Linked DNA regions of Variovorax paradoxus. The protein of the gene in region 1 interacts with the protein of each later gene in a pairwise test. Links are inferred from orthologs where the notes say so. Each region holds a gene or a part of one and is shown on either strand. Other genes may lie near its edges.

What was found.
Region 2: the proteins of gyrA (region 1) and gyrB interact in binary tests that used the Escherichia coli proteins (3 or more experiments, as listed by UniProt). The link is inferred for Variovorax paradoxus from one-to-one orthologs.

The regions. Positions count from the first base shown.
Region 1 is NZ_JAUSXG010000001.1:3,555,250-3,561,736, forward strand. Bases 242-3,426 are described here. They hold gyrA (DNA gyrase subunit A), read left to right. Parts: upstream 242-580; coding sequence 581-3,226; downstream 3,227-3,426. Other genes in these bases: ompA (outer membrane protein OmpA), read right to left, coding at 242-356; QFZ42_RS17015 (DUF2059 domain-containing protein), read left to right, coding at 3,223-3,426. In the rest of the region: more of ompA, read right to left, coding at 1-241; more of QFZ42_RS17015, read left to right, coding at 3,427-3,810; serC (3-phosphoserine/phosphohydroxythreonine transaminase), read left to right, coding at 3,812-4,948; pheA (prephenate dehydratase), read left to right, coding at 4,974-6,095; QFZ42_RS17030 (prephenate dehydrogenase), read left to right, coding at 6,110-6,487. UniProt on the Escherichia coli protein: A type II topoisomerase that negatively supercoils closed circular double-stranded (ds) DNA in an ATP-dependent manner to maintain chromosomes in an underwound state.
Region 2 is NZ_JAUSXG010000001.1:5,370,208-5,386,504, reverse strand. The notes cover bases 76-3,214. They hold gyrB (DNA topoisomerase (ATP-hydrolyzing) subunit B), read left to right. Parts: upstream 76-389; coding sequence 390-3,014; downstream 3,015-3,214. Other genes in these bases: dnaN (DNA polymerase III subunit beta), read left to right, coding at 76-254. In the rest of the region: more of dnaN, read left to right, coding at 1-75; QFZ42_RS25575 (cobyrinate a,c-diamide synthase), read left to right, coding at 3,603-4,919; cobalamin biosynthesis protein CobW, read left to right, coding at 4,992-6,053; cobaltochelatase subunit CobN, read left to right, coding at 6,074-9,928; QFZ42_RS25560 (ATP-binding protein), read left to right, coding at 10,037-11,023; QFZ42_RS25555 (vWA domain-containing protein), read left to right, coding at 11,149-11,703; QFZ42_RS25550 (hypothetical protein), read left to right, coding at 11,726-12,937; QFZ42_RS25545 (precorrin-8X methylmutase), read left to right, coding at 12,937-13,563; QFZ42_RS25540 (precorrin-2 C(20)-methyltransferase), read left to right, coding at 13,560-14,291; cobJ (precorrin-3B C(17)-methyltransferase), read left to right, coding at 14,350-15,144; QFZ42_RS25530 (cobalt-precorrin-6A reductase), read right to left, coding at 15,105-15,878; precorrin-6y C5,15-methyltransferase (decarboxylating) subunit CbiE, read left to right, coding at 15,877-16,297. UniProt on the Escherichia coli protein: DNA gyrase negatively supercoils closed circular double-stranded DNA in an ATP-dependent manner to maintain chromosomes in an underwound state.

The DNA.
Region 1 (6,487 bases):
GGCTTGAGAACCGACTTGTCGAAGTCGAAGAATGCGTCAGCAGCGAAGGTAACCTTCGAAGCAGCGACTTGAGGTGCAGGCGTAGGAGCCGGAGCGCCCGGGGTGGGAGCCACTGCAGCAGGAGCTGCCGGAACCAGAGCGCCGTCGCAACCGGCGGCGGCGGTAGCCGGCGTCCAGTTGGCATCGCGCCAGCACAGTTCGTTCGTGCCGTTCTTCCAAACCAGTTCGCCGGTGCCGTTTTGCCAATTGTCGATCGTAGGACCGCCATCAGCAGCGGTGACACGGGTCTGCGCGCCGGCGGCAGTGGCGAGCGCAGCGACTGCAAACATCATCGCCACTTTATTCAGTTTCTTCATGGTTCTCCTCTTGGGGAAAAAGCCGCAGCCGCGCTGCGAATCAAGGACGCTTTAAGTGACCACCACCCAAAACGTTGAGGCGATTGTGCCATAGGGTCTTTGGCAAACAGCCCGGCGGGCACCCCGGAAGCGTAGGACGGAGGCGGAATAGCCGCCATCTGTTGCGGCGGTACGACACCCCTCACAGCGTAAAATTTCGCCTTCCTGCCGCCAGCCTCTCGCTCATGACCTCATTCGCCAAAGAAACCCTGCCCATCAGTCTTGAAGAGGAAATGCGCAGCAGCTATCTCGATTACGCCATGAGCGTGATCGTGGGCCGAGCGCTCCCCGATGCGCGCGACGGCCTCAAGCCCGTGCACCGGCGCGTGCTGTTTGCCATGCACGAGCTCAACAACGACTGGAACCGGGCCTACAAGAAGTCCGCCCGTATCGTGGGCGACGTGATCGGTAAGTACCACCCGCACGGCGACCAGTCGGTCTACGACACCATCGTGCGGCTGGCGCAGGACTTTTCCATGCGCCATATGCTGGTGGACGGACAAGGTAACTTCGGCTCGGTCGACGGAGACAACGCGGCCGCAATGCGGTATACGGAAATCCGGCTGGCCAAAATTGCGCACGAAATGCTGGCGGATATCGACAAGGAAACGGTCGATTTTCAAGACAATTACGACGGCTCCGAAAAAGAACCCAAGGTCCTGCCGAGCAAACTGCCCAATTTGCTGGTGAATGGCTCCGGCGGTATTGCGGTGGGCATGGCCACCAATATTCCACCGCACAATCTCAATGAGGTGGTGGATGCCTGCCTGCACATGCTGCGCAATCCGCAGGCCACCATCGACGAACTGATGGAAATCGTGCCGGCGCCCGACTTCCCGACCGCCGGCATCATTTACGGCATCAATGGTGTGCGGGACGGCTACCGCACCGGCCGGGGCAAGGTCGTGATGCGCGCCAAATGCCACTTCGAGGACATCGATCGCGGCCAGCGCCAGGCGATCATCGTCGACGAGCTCCCCTACCAGGTCAACAAGAAGACGCTGCAGGAGCGCATGGCCGAACTGGTGCACGAGAAGAAGATCGAGGGCATCAGCCACATCCAGGACGAGTCCGACAAGTCGGGCATGCGCCTGGTGATCGAACTCAAGCGCGGCGAAGTACCCGAGGTGGTGCTCAACAACCTCTACAAGCAGACGCAGCTGCAGGACACCTTCGGCATCAACATGGTGGCGCTGGTCGACGGCCAGCCCAAGCTGTGCAATCTGAAGGACCTGATCGAGGTCTTCCTGCAGCACCGCCGCGAAGTGGTGACGCGCCGCACCGTCTTCACCCTGCGCAAGGCCCGCGAACGCGGCCACGTGCTCGAAGGCCTGGCGGTGGCGCTGGCCAACATCGACGAGTTCATCCGCATCATCCGCGAGTCGCCCACGCCGCCGGTCGCCAAGGCCGAACTCATGACCCGCAGCTGGGACAGCAAGCTGGTGCGCGAGATGCTCACGCGTTCGCGCGCCGACGGCGGCGTGGTCAACGCCGACGACTACCGTCCCGAAGGCCTGGAGCGCGAGTTCGGCATGGGCTCGGACGGTCTCTATCGCCTGTCGGAAACCCAGGCGCAAGAAATCCTGCAGATGCGCCTGCAGCGCCTCACCGGCCTCGAGCAGGACAAGATCGTTGCCGAATACAAGGAGGTCATGGCCGAGATCGACGACCTGCTCGACATCCTGTCCAAGCCCGAACGGGTCTCGGTCATCATTGGTGAAGAGCTCGGCACCATCAAGCACGAGTTCGGCCAGTCGAAGCTCGGCGCGCGCCGCAGCCTGGTGGAGCACAGCGCCTTCGATCTCTCGACCGAAGACCTGATCACACCGACCGACATGGTGGTCACGCTTTCGCACAGCGGCTACATCAAGAGCCAGCCGCTGAACGAATACCGCGCGCAAAAGCGCGGCGGCCGCGGCAAGCAGGCCACCGTGACGAAGGAAGACGACTGGATCGACCAGCTCTTCATTGCCAATACGCACGACTACATCCTGTGTTTCTCCAACCGCGGCCGGCTCTACTGGCTCAAGGTGTGGGAAGTACCGGCGGGTTCGCGCGGTTCGCGGGGCCGCCCCATCGTCAACATGTTCCCGCTGCAGGAAGGCGAGAAGATCAACGTGGCACTCGCGCTCACCGGCGAGAAGCGCAACTTCCCGGCCGACCAGTACGTGTTCATGGCCACGTCGATGGGCACGGTCAAGAAAACCACGCTCGACGAATTCAACAACCCCCGCAAGGGCGGCATCATTGCCGTGAACCTCGACGAAGGCGACTACCTCATCGGCGCGGCCCTTACCGACGGCAAGCACGACGTGATGCTGTTCAGCGACGGCGGCAAGGCCGTTCGCTTCGACGAAGAAGACGTGCGTCCGCTGGGCCGCAATGCGCGCGGCGTGCGCGGCATGTCGCTCGATGCGGGGCAAGGCGTGATCGCCATGCTGGTGGCCGAGGACGAACAGCAAAGCGTGCTCACCGCCACCGAAAATGGTTACGGAAAGCGCACAAGCATTACCGAGTACACCCGCCATGGCCGCGGAACCAAAGGCATGATTGCGATTCAACAGAGTGAGCGCAACGGCAAAGTCGTTGCCGCCACCCTCGTGCATGCGGACGATGAGATCATGCTCATCACCGACAAGGGCGTGCTTGTGCGCACCCGTGTAGCCGAGATTCGTGAACTAGGTCGCGCAACGCAAGGCGTCACGCTGATCGGGCTCGACGAAGGCGCCAAACTAAGCGGGCTACAGCGTATCGTCGAGAACGACGCCAACGGCGAGATCGAGCCGGACGCAGACGATACTTCCACATCTTCAACGGAGAACCCTCAGTGAAAAAATTCAAGCTCGCACTTCTGACTGTCGCCCTGGCTGGCAGCTCGATGGCCGCCATGGCCCAGGACAAAGCCGCGCTTATCAAGCAGTTCATCGATGTGCAGCGCCCCGGCATCGAATCGCTGGCACGCGGCCTGGTCGAACAATCGAGCGCCCCGATTGCCCAAGCCGGTTCGCAGTACCTGCAAACGCAGGTGCCCGAAGCCAAGCGCGAATCGGCCGCCAAGGCAGCCGACGCCGAACTCAAGAAGTACTTCGACGACGCCTACCCGATCGTGCGCGACAAGGCCGTGCAGCTGGCACCCACCGCCCTGACCCCGTTGCTCGAGCAGAACTTCAGCGAGGAAGAACTCAAGCAGCTGCTGGCCTGGATCAACTCGCCGCTCAGCAAGAAGTATCAGGACCTCAATCCCAAGATGCAGACCGCGTTGACCGAAAAGCTCGTGACCGAAACGCGCGCCACCATCGAACCCAAGATGCGTGCGCTCGACGAAAACGTGGCCAAGGCACTGGGTGCGCCGACTGGCGGCCAGCAAGGCGCCGCTCCCGCCAAGGCCCCGGCCAAGGCTCCCGCCAAGAAGTGACGTGACACAACAGCAGCAGCCCAAACCCGCCGGCGCGCGTCCGTACAATTTTTCCGCCGGTCCGGCCGCCATGCCGGAGGCGGTGCTGCAACGCGCCGCCTCCGAAATGCTCGATTGGCAGGGCAGCGGAATGAGCGTGATGGAAATGAGCCATCGCGGCAAGGAATTCGGCGCCATCTGCACCCGGGCCGAAGCCGACATCCGCACGCTGCTGGCTGTGCCCGAGCACTTCCACATCCTCTTCATGCAGGGTGGCGGACTCGGCGAGAACGCCATCGTGCCGATGAACCTGTCGCGCGGCAAAACCGCCGACTTCGTGATCACCGGCAGCTGGAGCATCAAGTCCCAGAAAGAAGCGCAGCGCTATTGCACTGCGCACATCGCCGCCAGCAACGCCGGCGACCATCACACCAAGCTGCCAGATCCCTCGACCTGGCAGCTGAGCCAAGACGCCTCGTACGTGCACCTCTGCACCAACGAGACCATCAACGGCATCGAGTTTCAGCAGCTGCCCGACCTCTCGACCCTCGGCAGCAATGCGCCGCTGGTCATCGATTTTTCGTCGCACGTGGCGTCGCGCAGCATCGACTGGAGCCGCGTCGGCCTTGCATTCGGCGGCGCACAGAAGAACCTCGGCCCGGCCGGCCTGACGCTCGTGATCGTGCGCGACGACCTGCTCGGCCGTGCGCTCGAGATCTGCCCGAGCGCGTTCAACTACAAGACGGTCGCCGACAACAAGTCCATGTACAACACCCCGCCGACGTGGGGCATCTACATGGCAGGGCTGACTTTTCAGTGGTTGCTGCAACAAACCGAAGGCGCGCTCACCGGCATCGCCGCCATGGAGCAGCGCAACATTGCGAAGGCGAACCTGCTGTACGGGTTCATCGACGCTTCCGGCTTCTACGTCAACAAAATCGACCCGAGCTGCCGCTCGCGCATGAACGTGCCTTTCTTCCTCGCCGACGAAAGCCGCAACGAGGCGTTCCTGGCCGGTGCGCGGGAGGCCGGCCTGCTGCAGCTCAAGGGCCACAAGTCGGTCGGCGGCATGCGCGCGAGCATCTACAACGCCATGCCGCTGGAAGGCGTACAGGCATTGGTGAGCTACATGCGAGAATTCGAGCGATCGCATGCCTAGGCGCATGCCCTAGCTGCTCGCACCGATGACCGCCTCCGCTCCAACACCGCCCTCCTCTCCCGACAACTCCGAAAGCCTTGCCGGTCTGCGCGTGCAGATCGACTCGCTCGACCAGCAACTGCTCAGCCTGCTCAATGAGCGGGCCCACGTGGCGGAGCTGGTCGGCGAGGTCAAGAAACGTGAGGGCACGCCGTATTTCCGCCCCGACCGCGTGGCGCAAGTCATCGAGAAGATGCAAAAGAGCAACGGCGGTCCGCTCAAGGACCTGCATGTGGCGGCCATCTGGCGCGAGATCATGTCGGCCTGCCTGGCGCTCGAGTCGCCGCAGCGCGTCGCGGTGCTGGGGCCCGAGGGCACCTTCTGCGAGCAGGCGGCCATCGAATACTTCGGCGGTGCCGCCGACCTGATCTACTGCGCGAGTTTCGACGAGGTGTTTCACGCCACGGCCGCGGGCAGTGCCCAGTACGGCGTGGTGGGCGTCGAAAACTCGACCGAGGGCGTGGTCACGCGCTCGCTCGACCTGTTCCTGCATTCGCCCACCCACGTGGTCGGCGAGGTCAGCCTGCTGGTGCGCCACCATCTGCTGCGCAGCAGCAACACGCTCGACGGGGTGGAGGCGGTGCTGGCCCACCCGCAAGCGCTGGCACAGTGCCAGACCTGGCTTTCGAAGCACCTGCCCAACGCCGAGCGGCGCGCCGTTTCGAGCAACGCCGAAGGCGCGCGACTCGCGGCCACCAACCCGGCCTGGGCCGCGTTGGCCGGCGAACGCGCCGCCACCCGGTTCGGGCTGCACATCGTCGCGCACGCCATCCAGGACGATTCGTACAACCGCACCCGCTTCTCGGTGATCTGCCTGCCGCAGACGCTGGCCATGCCGCCGGCATCGGGACGCGATTGCACGAGCCTGATCGTTTCCGTGCCGAACCGCCCCGGCGCCGTGCACGACCTTCTGGTGCCGCTGAAGCTCAACAACGTGTCCATGACCCGCTTCGAATCGCGCCCCGCGCGCACCGGCCAGTGGGAGTACTACTTCTACATCGACCTCGACGGCCATCCCTCGCAGCCCAACGTGGCCGCCGCGCTGGCCGAACTGCGCGGGCTCTGCGCGTTCTACAAGGTGCTTGGCGCCTACCCCGTCAAAGCCTGAGCCGGACACGCACCATGTTCGAGCAATTGGGATTGATCGGCTGCGGCCTCATGGGCGGCTCCTTCGCGCTCGCGCTCAAGCGCGCGAAGCTCGTGAAACGGGTGGTCGGCTACAGCAAATCGCCCTCCACCACCGAGCGGGCTCGCCAGCTCGGCGTGATCGACGTGGTGGCGCCTTCCGCGCTGCTCGCGGTTTCGGGCGCCGACCTCGTGCTGCTGGCCGTGCCGGTGGCGGCATCGGAAGCGACCTTCAAGGCCATCCGCCACGGCATGTCGACCGACACGCTGGTGATGGACGTGGGGTCGACCAAGGGCGACGTGATCGAAGCCGCGCGCAACGGTTTGCAAGGCCAGTTCGCGAACTTCGTTCCGGCCCACCCGATCGCCGGCAAG
Region 2 (16,297 bases), 1.8 Mb from region 1 along the record:
TCAACATCGAGCCTGGCACGCTGCGCATCGCGTCGAACAACGCCGAACAGGAAGAAGCGCAGGACGAGCTCGACATCGACTACGGCGGCGACGCCATCGAAATCGGCTTCAACGTGACCTACCTGATCGACGCCCTCGCGAACATGGGCCAGGACATGGTCAAGCTGGACCTGGCCGATTCCAACAGCTCGGCGCTACTGACCATCCCCGACAACGCGACATTCAAGTACGTTGTCATGCCCATGCGGATCTAGCCGCCAGAAAAGACAGCGCCTTGCGCAGACGACCCGCGGCCCCCCCGCGGGTTTGCGCTTTCAAGAGGCAGGAAAAATCGATTCCGAGAGCCCGAAAAATTTCGTGAATGCCGTGAGAGATAGAGGAATATCCGAATGAGTGCAGAAGAAAACAAGCCCCAAGTGCCCCACACCGAACCGGTCTACACGCCCGAGATCGAAAGTGCGGTGCCGATCGAGATCACGCCCGCCGACACCAGCTACGGCGAAGGCTCGATCACGATCCTCGAAGGGCTCGAGGCGGTGCGCAAGCGCCCCGGCATGTACATCGGCGACACCTCCGACGGCACGGGCCTGCACCACCTGGTGTTCGAAGTGGTCGACAACTCCATCGACGAGGCGCTGGCCGGCCATTGCGACGACATCGTCGTCACCATTCACACCGACAACTCGATCTCCGTGACCGACAACGGCCGCGGCATTCCGACCGGCGTGAAGATGGACGACAAGCACGAGCCCAAGCGCTCGGCGGCCGAAATTGCGCTCACCGAACTGCACGCCGGCGGCAAGTTCAACCAGAACAGCTACAAGGTATCGGGCGGCCTGCACGGCGTGGGCGTGAGCTGCGTGAACGCGCTGAGCGTGAAGCTGCGCCTGATCGTGCGCCGCGAAGGCAAGATCCACGAACTCGAATTCAGCCGCGGCTTCGTGCAGAACCGCTTGCTCGAAACCGTGAACGGCTTCGAGGTGTCGCCTATGAGGGTCATCGGCGAAACGGACAAGCGAGGCACCGAGGTGCACTTTCTGCCCGACACGGAAATCTTCAAGGAAAACAGCGATTTCCATTACGAAATCCTGAGCAAACGCCTGCGCGAGCTGAGCTTCCTGAACAACGGTGTGCGCATCCGCCTGCTCGACGAGCGCACCGGCAAGGAAGACGACTTCTCCGGCGCCGGCGGCGTGCGCGGCTTCGTGGAGTTCATCAACAAGGGCAAGACCGTCCTGCATCCGAACTCGTTCTATGCAGCAGGCGAGAAGCCCGCCGACACCTACGGCGGCATCCCGGGCACGCACATCGGCGTGGAAGTGGCCATGCAGTGGAACAGCGGCTACAACGAGCAGGTGCTGTGCTTCACCAACAACATTCCGCAGCGCGACGGTGGCACCCACCTCACGGGCCTGCGCGCCGCGATGACCCGCGTCATCAACAAGTACATCGAAGAAAACGAGTTCGCCAAGAAGGCGAAGGTCGAGGTCACCGGCGACGACATGCGCGAAGGCCTGTGCTGCGTGCTGAGCGTGAAGGTGCCCGAGCCCAAGTTCTCGAGCCAGACCAAGGACAAGCTGGTGTCCAGCGAAGTGCGCGCGCCGGTGGAAGACATCGTCGGCCGCCTCTTGACCGACTACCTGCAGGAACGCCCGAACGACGCCAAGATCATCTGCGGGAAGATCGTCGAGGCGGCCCGCGCCCGCGAAGCCGCCCGCAAGGCGCGCGAAATGACGCGCCGCAAGGGCGTGCTCGACGGCATGGGCCTGCCCGGCAAGCTGGCCGACTGCCAGGAAAAGGACCCCGCGCTGTGCGAGGTCTACCTGGTGGAGGGCGACTCCGCCGGCGGCTCCGCCAAGCAGGGCCGCGACCGGAAATTCCAGGCCATCCTGCCGCTGCGCGGCAAGATCCTGAACGTGGAAAAAGCGCGCTACGAGAAACTGCTCACCAGCAACGAAATTCTCACCATGATCACGGCGCTGGGCACCGGCATCGGCCGCGCCGGCGCCACCAGCGCGGGCGGCGGGGCGGACGACTTCAACGTCGCCAAGCTGCGCTACCACCGCATCATCATCATGACCGACGCCGACGTCGACGGCGCCCACATCCGCACGCTGCTGCTCACCTTCTTCTACCGGCAGATGCCGGAGCTGGTCGAGCGCGGCCACATCTACATCGCGCAGCCGCCGCTCTACAAGGTGAAGGTCGGCAAGGAAGAGCAGTACCTGAAGGACGGCCCCGCGCTCGACGCCTTCCTGCTCAAGGTGGCCCTGAAAGACGCGAGCATCGAGACCGGCGGCCCCAATTCGACCACCCTGAGCGGCGACACCCTGGCCGAACTGGCGCGCAAGCACCAGCTGGCCGAGGCGGTGATTGCGCGGCTGCGCAACTTCATGGATGCCGAGGCCCTGCGCGCCATTGCCGACGGCGTGGCGCTCGACCTCGACACCACGCCCGCGGCCGAAGCCTCGGCCGTGGCACTGCAGGCCAAGCTGCGCGAGCTCAACACCACCGGCGTGCCGGCCGAAGTGACCAGCGAGTTCGATGCCCGCACCGACAAGCCGCTCTTGCGCATCAGCCGCCGCCACCACGGCAACATCAAGAGCAGCGTGCTCACGCAGGACTTCGTGCACGGCGCCGACTACGACGCGCTGGCCCAGGCCGCGAACACCTTCCGCGGCCTTCTGAGCAGCGACGGTGCCATCGTCCGCCGCGGCGAAGGCGAACGCGCCAAGGAAGAAAAGGTGGCCGACTTCCGCATCGCGATGAAGTGGCTCATCGGCCAGGCCGAGAACGCCACCTCGCGCCAGCGCTACAAGGGCCTGGGCGAAATGAATCCCGCGCAGCTGTGGGAAACCACCATGGACCCGACCGTGCGCCGCCTGCTGCGCGTGCAGATCGACGACGCCATCGAGGCGGATCGCGTGTTCACGATGCTGATGGGCGACGAGGTGGAGCCGCGGCGCGAGTTCATCGAGCAGAACGCATTGCGGGCTGCGAATATCGACGTGTAGGAACTGACAGGGCACAAAGCAACCGTGTGGTTGCGCGAGGCCTTGGTGCTGATCCTGTCAGCCCGGGGCATCGCATCGTCGTCATCGGCTGGCGCGCCCTCATGCCCAAGGCGGAGGCGCGCAAGACTGCCAGGCGGCGCACCGCATGAGTGAAGGTGTTCCGCTATGATCAACCCGTTGGTGCTCGCTTCGTCTTTCCGGTCGAAGCAGTTCAACGGGAATCAGGAGGGGTGGTGCGGCAAGCCATCGCGCGCCCTAACCTGAGCTGCCCCCGCAACGGTAAGCGAACGTGAGCCCTCGTGCTCGCCGCTCGTGTCTATAGCCCACTAGGTCAATCCGCGCAATCTGCGCTGCCTGGGAAGGGAACACGGGTCGTCTTCGCCAGCCCGGATACCGGCCAACGAGGCGGCGCGCTGTGCGAACGGCGCGCCTTGTGGTGCGTACCTGCGGGGAAGCGGGTGAGCATGGCTGGCGCGGTATTTTCTCTATGGCACGCATCCCCTTCAGGCGACATGGCCCTGGCTCACGCCCGCTGTGCAGTGGCGTTCGTGCGCTGCGAGTGGCCGGCAGGCCGATGAGGGTCGGCGGATGATTGCAACCGCAGCCTTCAGATGTCCCGCGCTGCTGGTCACGGCCCCGGCGTCGGGCCAAGGTAAGACCACCGTCACTGCCGCTTTGGCGCATTGGCATCGCAGCAAGGACCGGCGCGTGCGGGTGTTCAAGACCGGGCCGGATTTTCTCGACCCCATGGTGCTCGAACGTGCCAGCGGCGCGCCGGTGCAGCAGCTCGACTTGTGGATGGGGGGGGAGGCGCACTGTGCCGAGCTCTTGCACCGTGCAGCTGCGGAGGCCGACCTGATCCTGGTCGAAGGCGCGATGGGGCTGCACGATGGAACGCCGTCGAGTGCCGATCTGGCGCTGCATTTCGGACTGCCGGTACTGGCCGTGATCGATGCATCGTCGATGGCGCAGACCTTCGGCGCAGTCGCCCACGGGCTGGCGACCTATCGCCCCGGCCTGCAGCTGGCGGGCGTGCTGGCCAATCGCGTGGGCAGCGCGGGCCATGCGCAGATGGTGCGCGAGAGCCTGCCGGCCGGCATGGCCTGGTACGGCGCGCTGCCGCGCGGCGGGCACTACGCGTTGCCGTCGCGCCACCTCGGCCTCGTGCAGGCCGGCGAGGTCGACGACATCGCCGAGCGCATCGCAGCCGCCGCGCTTGCGCTGGCCGAGCACGGGGCGCTGCCGATGCCGCCCGCCGTGGAATTCAACGCGCCGCTGCGCCCGGCTTCGGATTCAGGTCTGCCCGTTTCGCTCGCCGGCGTGACGATCGCCATCGCGCAAGATGCCGCCTTCTCGTTCGTCTACTCCGCCAATCTCGACCTCCTGCGCACCCTGGGCGCGCAACTCCGCTTCTTTTCGCCGCTGGCCAACGAACCGGTGCCGCAAGAAGCGCATGCGCTGTACCTTCCGGGCGGTTACCCGGAACTGCACTTGCACGCGCTGGCCGGCAATACGGCGACGCGCGAATCCATCGCTGCGCACCATGCCGCGGGTCGCCCGATGGTCGCGGAGTGCGGCGGCATGCTGGTGCTGCTGGAGTCGCTGAGCGACGCTGCCGGCCACAAGGCGCCCATGCTGGGTTTGCTGCCCGGGCAGGGCGCGATGTCCGACCGGCTCGTCAACCTCGGCATGCACAGCCTGGAGTTGCCCGAAGGCGAGGTCCGCGGCCACACTTTTCATTACGCCCGCATCGACACGCGCGCGCCGGCTGCACTGCACACGCGAGCCCGGCGCCACCACGGCCAGGCCGAAGCGGTCTTCCGCCAGAAACGCCTTTTCGCGTCCTTCATGCATCTGTACTTTCCGAGCAATCCAGCGGCCATCGCCGCGTTGTTCAAGCCCTGATCGCGCGCTGGCAACGCCGCACGCGACCCCACAGAAACACCACAGTCCATGCAAACCTCGACGCCCACACCCATGCAAAGCCGCAAGATCCCCGCCACCATCGTCACCGGCTTCCTCGGCAGCGGTAAAACCACGCTGCTGCGCCACCTGTTGCAGAACGCCCAGGGCCGGCGCATCGCAGTCATCGTCAATGAGTTCGGCGAATTGGGCATCGACGGCGAGTTGCTGCGCGGCTGCGGCATCGGCTGCGACGAGACCGGGGCGCCGGACGGCCAGTTGTTCGAGTTGGCCAACGGCTGCCTGTGCTGCACCGTGCAGGAAGAGTTTGCGCCGGTGATGGAGCAACTGGCCGCACGGCGCGATCAGATCGATCACCTGGTCATCGAGACCTCGGGCCTGGCGCTGCCCAAGCCCCTGGTGCAGGCCTTCCAGTGGCCGGCGCTGCGCAACGCATTCACGGTGGATGCGGTGATCACGGTGGTGGATGCACCGGCCGTCGCCGCCGGCCGCTTCGCGGACGACCCGCTGGCGGTAGACGCCCAGCGCCGCGCCGACGAGAACCTCGACCACGATTCGCCCTTGTCGGAGTTGTTCGAAGACCAGCTCGCAACCGCCGACCTGGTGGTCGTGCACAAGACGGATGGGCTCGACGCGGCGACGCTGGCCGGCGTGGAGGCCGTCATCCGCGCCGAGACCGCGACAGGCGTGAAGCTGGTGCATGCGCAGCACGGGCGCATCGACCTGGGTGTGCTGCTGGGCATGGAGCGGGCGGTGGAGGATGCGATCGACCAGCGCAAGACTCACCACGACGAAGAGGAAGACCACGACCACGACGCCTTCGACTCGGTCTCGGTGACCCTGCAGGTCCCTGACCGGGGCCGCTTGCTGGCCGCCTTGCAGAGGCTGGTCGAGCGCCACGAGATCTATCGGGCCAAAGGCTTCGTCGCACTGCCCGGCGCAGCGATGCGGCTGGTAGTGCAAGGCGTCGGCACGCGCTTCGACAGCTACTTCGACCGGCCCTGGCGCGCCGACGAGGCTCGGCAGACGCGCCTTGTGCTGATCGGGGCAGGCCTCGATGCGGCAGCCTTGCAAGCCGAGCTGGACGCCGCGCTGGGCGTGGCCGCGGTGGCCTGACGCGTCGCCGAAAGTCCTTCATGCATCTGCTGTCCACCCGCCCCGGCGGCCACGTCGAAGACGGCGGCCAAGGCGTCGTGCGCGTGGCGCAGACGCCCGCCTCGGTGGTCGTGCTCAGCGCCGCCGACACCACCCTGTCGCTGCTCGCCGACGCGGCCGGGCAGATGGGCGCCGACTATCCCAGCGTGCGCCTGGCCAACCTGATGTGGCTTCGGCAGCCGGCTTCCGTGGACATGTATGTCGACGACGTGCTGCGCCATGCCCGCGTGGTGGTGATCGACCATCTGGGTACCCCGAGCGACTGGGCCTACCTGGTGGAGCGCGCCATGTCCTCGGCACGCGAACGCGGTCAATGGCTGGCGATGTTCTCGGGCGATGCCTCCGAAGACATGCAATTGCTCATGCGCAGCAGCGCGCCGCACGACGATTGCCGCCATCTTTGGCGCTGCCTGCGCGAAGGAGGGCTCGACAATGCGAAGGCTTTCTTCTCGCTGATCGGCCATGCGGCGTTCGGGCTGGGCAGCCGGCCGGCGCAGCCGGTGCCCCTGCCTTCGGCCGTGCGCTATCGGCCGCGGGAGGCTGCCGGCCGCGCCACCTGGAAGGCAGGCGCGCCGGTGGCGCTGCTGCTGTTCTACCGCGCCCATCTGCAGGCGGGCAACACGGCGGTGTTCGACGCCATGCTGGAAGCGCTGTCGGCCGCCGGCTTGAACGCGGTGGCCCTCGCCGTGGATTCGCTCAAGAACGCCGACAGCCACGCCGCGGTGCAGGCCTTGGTCGCGGAACACCGCGTGGCGATCGTGCTGAACGCGACCAGCTTCGCGGTGGCGTCGATCGACGGCCGCGACGATGGGAGCGCAGGCGACGGCGACATGTCGCTGGCCACGCTGGCCGGGGACGCCCCCGTGCTGCAGCTCATTACCGCCGGCGGCACGCAGGAGCAATGGCTGGCCGACCCGCACGGCCTGGCGCCGCGCGATCTGGCCATGCAGGTGGTACTGCCCGAGGTGGATGGGCGCATCCTCACGCGCGCCATCAGTTTCAAGGGCATGGCCTGGCGCTGCGAGCACACCGAGCTCGACGTGCTTCGCTACCAGGCCGAGCCCGGCCGAATGGCCTTCGTGGCCGAACTCGCACGCCGCTGGTGCGTGCTGCGCGACAAGCCCAACGCCGACAAGCGGATCGCGCTGATCCTGGCCAACTATCCGATCGACGATGCGCGCATCGCCAACGGCGTCGGGCTGGACACGCCGGCGTCGACCGTGGTCGTGTTGCAGGAACTGCAGGCCGCGGGGTACCTGACCGGGGATCTGCCCGCCAGCGGCGACGCCCTGATCGCGGCGCTGTTGCGCGGCATCACCAACAACAGCGACGCCAACGGCGGCCGACCCGCCGCGCAGAGCTTTTCCCTGGCCGACTACCTGGAAGATTTCAATCGATTGCCCGCCGACAGCAGGGCGGCGGTCAACGCCCGGTGGGGCGCGCCCGAGCAAGAGCCGTCGCTGCGCAGCGGGCGCTTCACGATTGCCGGCCTGCGCTTCGGCCACGTCTTCGTCGGTATTCAGCCGGCGCGCGGGCGTGCCGTGGACCTGGCGGCCACCTACCACGACGCGGACCTGGTGCCGCCCCACAACTACCTGGCCTTCTACTTCTGGCTGCGCCGCGCCTTTGCGGTCGACGCGATGGTGCATGTGGGCACGCACGGCAATCTCGAGTGGCTGCCGGGCAAGAGCGTGGCACTGAGCGAGGCGTGCTGGCCCGACGCCATCCTGGGCCCGCTGCCGCATCTCTATCCTTTCATCGTGAACGACCCGGGCGAAGGGAGCCAGGCAAAACGGCGCACCCAGGCCGTGATCATCGACCACCTGATGCCGGCGATGACGCGCGCCGAGACCTATGGCCCGTTGCAGCAGCTGGAGCGGCAGATGGACGAGTACTACGAAGCCCTGTCGCTCGATCCGCGACGCGCGCGGCTGCTGCGCGAGGACATCCTCGGACGCACCGTGCGCGAAGGCTTGCACGAGGAACTGGGGTTCGCGCGGTCGACCGACGAGAGTGCCCGGGAGAGCCTGTTGAAGGGGCTGGACGCCTATCTTTGCGAGATCAAGGAATCCCAGATCCGTGACGGCTTGCATGTTCTGGGGCGTTCGCCGCAGGGCCGCCAGCGCATCGACACGCTGCTGGCGCTGGCGCGTTTTCCAGGCGGCACGGCCGCCAGTCAGAAGAGCCTGTTGGTCGCACTGGCGCAAGACCTTGGCGTGGAGGGCGCGGACGGCTTCAGCGCTCTGGGGCCGGACTGGGCCGCGCCGTGGCACGGTCCGCGTCCGAAGGTGTTGCAAGAGATCAGTGCCGAGGCATGGCGCCACGCCGGCCACACGCGCGAGCGGCTGGAACTGCTGGCAGCGCGCCTGGTGGCGGTGCAGGCGGTGTCCGGCGACACTCCGGCGGGCACTGCGCATGATGCCTTCGATGCCCATGACTGGCCGCATGCGGCACCGGTGCTGCAGCGCCTGAAGCAGGTGCTGGCCCCTCGCCTCGATGCCTGCGGCCCCCAGGAAATGACGCAATTGCTGCGAGGTCTGTCCGGGCGCTTCGTGCCCCCTGGCCCGAGCGGCGCGCCGTCGCGCGGCCGGCCCGATGTGCTGCCCACCGGACGCAATTTCTACAGCGTCGACACCCGCGCCGTGCCCACGCCCACGGCCTACGCCATGGGTGCGGCCGCGGCGGAACGACTGATCGAGCGCCACCTGCAAGACCACGGCGCGATGCCTGGCGAGGTGGGCTTGTCCGTCTGGGGCACCAGCACCATGCGCACCGGCGGCGAAGACGTGGCGCAGGCCTTCGCGCTGCTGGGCGTGCGGCCGAAGTGGGCCGACGGCAGCGCGCGCGTGATCGACATCGAAGTGCTGCCGATGGCTGTCCGCCATCGGCCGCGTGTGGACGTGACTCTGCGCGTGTCGGGCTTCTTCCGCGATGCCTTTCCCAACGTGATCGACCTTTTCGACACGGCCGTGCGCGCCGTGGCCGCGATCAGCGAAGACGATGAATCCGACGAGGTGAACCCGATCCGTGCCCGCGTACGGCGCGAGGCCGCCGAGGCCCTGGCGGCCGGCCAATCCGTCGACCAGGCGCGGCGCCAGGCCACGTGGCGTGTGTTCGGCCCGCGTCCGGGCGGCTACGGCGTGGGTGTGCAGGAGGTGCTGGACAGCGGCCAGTGGCAACACAGCGCCGACATCGCCCAGGCCTATCTGCAGGCCGGTGCCTTTGCCTATGGGCAGGGCGAACACGGCGTTGCCGCGCGCGCCTCGTTCGAGCAGCGTCTGGGGCAACTCGATGCGGTGCTGCACAACCAGGACAACCGCGAGCACGACGTGCTCGACGCTGCCGACCACGCCCAGTTCCAGGGCGGGATGGCGGCCGCCGTGGCGCATCTGGCGGGCGCACCGGCTGCGCTCTACCACGGCGATTTCAGCGTGCCGGGGTCGCCGCGCATCCGCAGCTTGCGCGAAGAGGTCGCGCGCGTGGTGCGATCGCGCGCCGTCAACCCGAAGTGGCTGGACGGCGTGCGGCGGCACGGCTACAAGGGCGCGGCGGAGATCGCCACCACCGTGGACAACCTGTTCGCGTACAGCGCCACCACGGGCGTGGTCGGCGATCACCAGTACGCGCTGGTGGCCGATGCCTACCTGCACGACGACAAGATGCGCGAGTTCCTGCAGCGGCACAACCCGCTGGCCCTGCGCAGCATTGGCGAGCGCCTGCTGGACGCCATGCGGCGCGGCTTGTGGCAAGAAGCCGGCGACCACCGCGAACGCATCGAACACCACCTTCTGGCGCTGGAGCGCCGGCTCGAGGACCACGGCGAAGGGCCACTCTGATGACACCCCATTCCACCGAAGCGATCGCCGGCCCGAAGCTCGAGCCGGCCGGTCGCACGACCCTTCCCCTTCAGTGCGCTGATCGGTCAACCCCTGCTGCAACGCGCGCTGTTGCTCGCGGCCATCGACCCCGGTATCGGCGGCGTGCTCATCAGCGGACCGCGCGGCACCGCGAAGTCGACCGCGGCGCGGGCCCTGGCCGCGTTACTGCCGCCTACGCCCGCTTCATCGGCTGCGCCCTTCGTCACCTTGCCGCTGTCCGCCACCGTCGAGCAGCTGGTGGGAACGCTGGACGTCGAGGACGTGCTCCGCGATGGGCGGCTGCGCCTGGCGCCGGGCCTCTTGACGCGCGCCCACCATGGCGTGCTGTACGTCGATGAAGTCAACCTGCTGCCCGACGCGCTGGTCGACGCGTTGCTCGATGTCGCCGCCAGCGGCGTGAACACCGTCGAGCGCGACGGCATTTCGCAACAGCACGCCGCACGCTTCGTGCTGGTCGGAACCATGAATCCCGAGGAAGGCGAACTGCGCCCCCAGTTGCTGGATCGTTTCGGCCTGTCGGTGGCGCTGGCCAACCCGAGCGAAGCCGGGCAGCGGATGGCGATCGTGCGCGCGCGTTTGCGCTTCGACGAAGACCCGCTTGGGGTGGCCGACGCACATGCCGGTGAGCAGGCCCGCCTGGCTGCGGCGGTGATTGCAGCCAGCGCCGGGCTGGCCCGCCTGGCGTGGTCGGATGCCGTGCTGCAGCGCGCCGCGGAATGCGCGCTCGCGGCTGGCGTGGACGGCATGCGGGCCGACCTGGTGATGCTGAGAGCGGCGCGTGCGCTCGCTGCATTCGAGGGCCGCACCGAAGTCACGACGGACGATGTCGACGCGGTGGCGGAACTGGCATTGGCCCATCGACGGGAGGAGGGCAGGAGCAGCCCGGCGCCAGAGCCAAAAGCCGACATGCGGCAGGCGGCGCCGGCATCCACCGGCAGTTCCGCACCATCCGCCAACAGTTCCCCCATGGGCGACTGGGGTGCGCTGCCGCCGATTCCCGAGGCCACTGCCCGCGTGCTGCCCGAAGGAGGGTGGCCCGCAAAAAAAGCGTGAGCCACCGCAGCCGCCTCATGCGCGCCGGGCGCGGAGGTCTGCGGTGGCTGAATCCAGTTCGGCAGCCATTGCTGGCGCCGCCTGCACATGCGGATGCCGGCCCTTCGCGGGCTGCCATCGCATGGGTGCCCACTCTGCTGGCGAAGGGCCCGCAGCCTTTGCAAGGCGGGCATCTGCGCTACAGCCAGCGCTCGGTGCAACCGGCGCGCCTGCACCTGATCGTGCTCGACACCTCCGGCTCGATGCGCCAGCGCGGGCGACTGGCGCTGGCCAAGGGGCACGCCACCTGGCTGATCGAGCAGGCAGCGCGCGCCGGCGACAGCGTGGCCATGCTGAGCTTCGGCGGCCAGGGCGTCGAGCTGCGGCTGCCGCCCGGCCGGGCACGCGCGTCTTGCAGGGAAAAGGTTCGAGCGCTGGGCGGTGGCGGGGGCACGCCGCTGGCGCATGCCCTGGCACAGGCCGACAAGCTGCTGCGCCGCGCCGAACGTCGCGACGGCCCGGCCGAATCCTGGCTCTGGCTGCTGACCGATGGCCGGACGCTGGAGCAGCCGGCGGCACCCGAGGCCCCGCGGCATGTCGTCATCATCGATTTCGACGAAGCCGCGCGCGCCATCGGCCGCTGCGCCGTCTGGGCGCAGCGCTGGGGCGCGGAACATCGCCTCGCCAGCCGACCCGAGTGACCCCGACGAGCAAAGTAGAACCATGTCCCATGCAGCTCACCCAGCGCCCACCGTGCTGCTCGCCGATCGGCTGCGCCCTGCCGCCAAGGGCTGGTGCCCCGGCGCGCATCGCGCCATGGCATCCGGCGATGGCCTGCTGGTGCGGGTGCGGCCGCAGCTGGCGCGCTTGACGAGCGCGCAGGCCCTCGGGTTGTGCGAGCTGGCCGGGCGCCTGGGCTCGGGGCTCATCGACCTGACCCATCGTGCCAACCTGCAGTTGCGTGGCGTGACGCCCGACGCCCATGGCGCGGTGATCGATGCACTCTGCGCCCTCGGCCTGGCCGATGCGGACGCCACGCGAGAAGCCTGGCCGCTGGTTCTCGTGGCGCCTTGCTGGCAAGCGGGCGATGACACCGAAGGCATCGCCACGGAATTGTTGTCGCGCCTGAACGAACTGCCCGCGCTGCCGCCCAAGTTCGGGTTCGCGGTGGATGCGGGGCCGGCGCCGGTCCTGGCCGCGGCCCCGGCCGACGTGCGTATCGAGCGGGCCCGCTCGGGTGGCCTGCTGGTGCGCGCCGACGGCGCCGTGGCCGGACATCCCGTGTCCCGCGCCGGTGCGGTGGATGCGGCATTGGCGATGGCCGATTGGTTTGCGGCGACGGCCAACGGGGTCGAACCGGCATCGCGGCGAATGCGTCGCCATCAGCAGATCTTCAGTTGGGCCGACGGCCCGCAGCCGCTCGAACCCGCGGCCGCCTCGGCCTCGCTGCCCACACCCGGCATGTCCTCGCTCGGACCGGTTTACGGCGTGCCTTTCGGACAGATCGAGGCGGCGGCCCTCGCCACGCTGTTGCGCGACAGCGGCGCCGTGGGGCTGCGCCTGACGCCGCATCGCGCCCTGGTCCTGGAAGGCGGGCGGTGGTGCGATGCGAAGGCTTTCATCACCGTGGCCGGCGATCCCTTGCTGCGCGTCGATGCCTGCCCCGGCGCGCCTTCGTGTGCCTCGGCAACGGTGGCGACCCATGCGGTCGCCCGTGCACTTGCTTCGGGGCTGGCAGCGGCCGGCACCGGTGCACCCCGCAGCCTGCACGTGTCCGGCTGCGCCAAGGGTTGCGCACGTGCGCGCCCGGCCGATGCCACTTTGGTGGGCCGCAACGGCGCCTTCGATCTCGTGCGCGGCGGATGCGCCTGGGACGCGCCCGTGCAGACCCGACTGTCCCCTGAAGCCTTGTGCTCACTCATCGGAATGCCCTGATGCACGTCTTTGAAACCGATGGCGCGGAAATCTACCGTCGCTCTTTCGCCATGATCCGGGCCGAGGCCGATCTCTCGCGCTTCGATGCCGACGACGAGCCCGTCGCGGTGCGCATGATCCACGCGGCCGGCCTGATCGGGCTGGAAGCGCAGTTGCGCTTCCAGCCCGGCTTCACCCGCGCGGCGCGGGCGGCGCTGGCGGCCGGTGCACCCATCCTGTGCGATGCACGCATGGTCAGCGAAGGCGTGACCCGCTCGCGCATGCCGGGCGGCAACGAGGTGGTGTGCACCTTGCACGACCCGGAGGTGCCCGGTCTGGCCGCGGCCATGTCGACCACCCGGTCTGCCGCCGCGCTGGAACTGTGGCGACCTCGGCTGCAGGGCGCCGTGGTGGCCATCGGCAATGCACCGACGGCCTTGTTCCACCTGCTGAACATGCTGCAGGATCCGGCCTGCCCGCGGCCCGCGGCGATCATCGGTTGTCCGGTCGGCTTCGTCGGCGCGGCGGAATCGAAAGACGCGCTGTGGGCCGAACAGCCTGCGCCCTGTTGCATCGTGGCCGGACGCCTGGGCGGCAGTGCCATCACGGTGGCGGCGATCAACGCGCTGGGGAGTCGTCTGGAATGAACCCGCGCGGCACCCTGTACGGACTGGGCCTGGGCCCCGGGGACCCGGACCTGATGACCGTGCGCGCGCACCGGCTGTTGCAGCGCGCGACCCATGTCGCCTACTTTCGCAAGGCCGGCCGGCCCGGGCAGGCGCGCCGCATCGTGGACGATCTGCTGCCCGAAGCGGTGACGGAACACGCGATGGAATACCCCGTCACCACCGAGATCCCGGTGGACGATCCGGCCTACAACCAGCTGCTGTCCGCCTTCTATGCCGAGTGCGCGTCGCAGCTGCGGGCGCTGTCGGACGCCGGCCACGACGTGGTCGTGCTGTGCGAGGGCGATCCGTTCTTCTATGGCTCGTTCATGCACCTCTACACCCGGCTGATCGAGACCCACCCGGTGCAGGTGGTGCCGGCGATCACCGGCATGTCGGGCGCATGGACGGCCACCGGCCAGCCCATCACTTGGGGCGACGACGTGTTGACCGTGCTGATGGGCACGCTGCCCGAAGCGCGGCTCGCCCGCCACATGGCCGACAGTGAAGCGTTGGTCGTGATGAAGATCGGTCGCCACATCGACAAGGTGCGCCGTGCATTGACGGCGGCGGGTCGCCTGCAAGACGCCTGGCTGGTCGAGTTCGCCACCATGCCGGGTCAGAAGGTAATGCGGCTTGCGGAGGCCGAAGGCCGCGTCACGCCCTACTTTTCGATCGTGCTGGTGCATGGGCAAGGACGGCGGCCATGAGCGCCGCCCGGCCGCCCGAAGGCGCTCGCACCGCAGTGCGCAGCACGGAGGTCGCCTGATGAGCGTGCCGACGCATGCAGCGGGCTGGCTGGTCATCGCCGGACTCGGCCCGGGCGCCGATGGCTGCGTGACGCCCGAGGTGAGCGCGGCCCTGGCCGATGCCACCGACGTGGTCGGCTACATCCCCTATGTGGCGCGGGTGGCGCCGCGCGCCGGACTCAGGCTGCACGCGAGCGACAACCGCGTCGAGCTGGAACGCGCCGCCCACGCGCTGCGCCTGGCCGCCGAAGGCCGGCGCGTGGTGGTGGTGTCGTCGGGCGACCCGGGTGTGTTCGCGATGGCCTCCGCGGTGTTCGAGGCGGCGGAGGCGGGCGATGCTGCATGGCGCCTGCTGGACGTGCGCGTGTTGCCCGGAATCACCGCGATGCTGGCTGCCGCCGCGCGCGCCGGAGCGCCGCTGGGCCACGATTTCTGCGCCATCAACCTGTCGGACAACCTGAAGCCCTGGACCCTGGTGGAACGCCGTCTGCGGCTGGCGGTGCAGGCCGATTTCGCGATGGCTTTCTACAACCCGCGCTCCGTGTCTCGCCCGAGCGGCTTCGCCCGAACGCTGGCCGTCCTTCGCGAAGCCTGCGGCGCGGCGGGAAGCCCGGCGCGTCCGGTGATCTTCGCCCGTGCCGTGTCCACGCCCGACGAGACCATCCGCGTGGTCGCACTGCAAGATGCAGAGCCCGAAATGGCCGACATGCGTACCGTCGTCATCGTCGGCTCCAGCCTGACGCGGGTCATTGCCCGCGAGGGCGGACCCTGGGTCTACACGCCGCGCTCGGCGCCGCGCGAGGCGGGCGCATGATGCGCCGCCTCCAGCCACAGCAGCACCTCGGCCACGCGCGTCGCTTCCTGCCGCGCGGGCAGCGGTGGCCGCGCCACCATCACGATCGGCAGTTCGAGTTCGCGGGCAGCGTGCAGCTTGGCCTCGGCACCGGTGCCGCCGGCGTTCTTGCAGACCAGGATGTCCACGCGCTGCGCGCGCAGCAGGGCGATGTCGCCTTCCAGGTCGAAGGGTCCGCGCGAGACGATGACCGTGTGTTGCGGCAAGGGCGGCCGCAGCTCGGGCAGGTCGACCAGCCGCAGGATGTAGTGGTGCTGCGGCTGTGCCGCGAAGGCAGACAAGTGCATGCGGCCCAAGGCCAGCATCACGCGCCGCGGTGGCCCCTTCAGCGCGGCCACAGCCGCGGGCAGGTCGGGCACGGGCTGCCAGCGGTCGCCGGGACCTGCCTGCCAGCCGGGGCGAGTCAAGGCCAGCAAGGGCAGGCCGCACTCCGCGCAAGCCGCGACCGCGTTCGCGCTCATGCGCGCAGCGAAGGGATGGGTGGCGTCCACGACGTGCGTCACCTGCTCTTCGCGCAGATGGCGCACCAGGCCGTTCACGCCGCCGAAGCCACCCACGCGCACGGCGATGGGCTGCGCCTTGGGCTGGGCCACCCGGCCGGCATAGGACAGCACGGCGCGTTCGCCCCTTTCGGCGAGCGCCCGCGCCAGCGCGCTCGCTTCGAGCGTGCCGCCCAGGACCAGGACATTGCGCATGGCTGAATTCACTGAAGTTACCCCGTGGTTGACGATCATCGGGCTCGGCGAAGACGGGTGGAAGGGCCTGCCTTCCGCCAGCCGCGCGGCACTCGATGCGGCCGAACTGGTGGCCGGCAGCGCCCGGCATCTGGCGTTGTTGCCACATCTGCGCGCCGAGCGGCTCGAATGGCCGGTGCCGTTCGCCGATGGCATCCCGATCCTACTGGCGCAGCGCGGCCGCCGCGTGGCGATGCTGGCCTCGGGCGATCCGTTCTGGTTCGGCGCGGGCAGCTCGGTGACGCGCCATCTGGCCGCGCACGAATGGCATGCCTTGCCTGCTGCATCGACATTCGGCCTGGCGGCTGCGCGCCTGGGTTGGCCGCTGGAGCACTTGACCTGCCTGGGTCTGCACGCGGCGCCGCTGGCGCGTCTGCGAC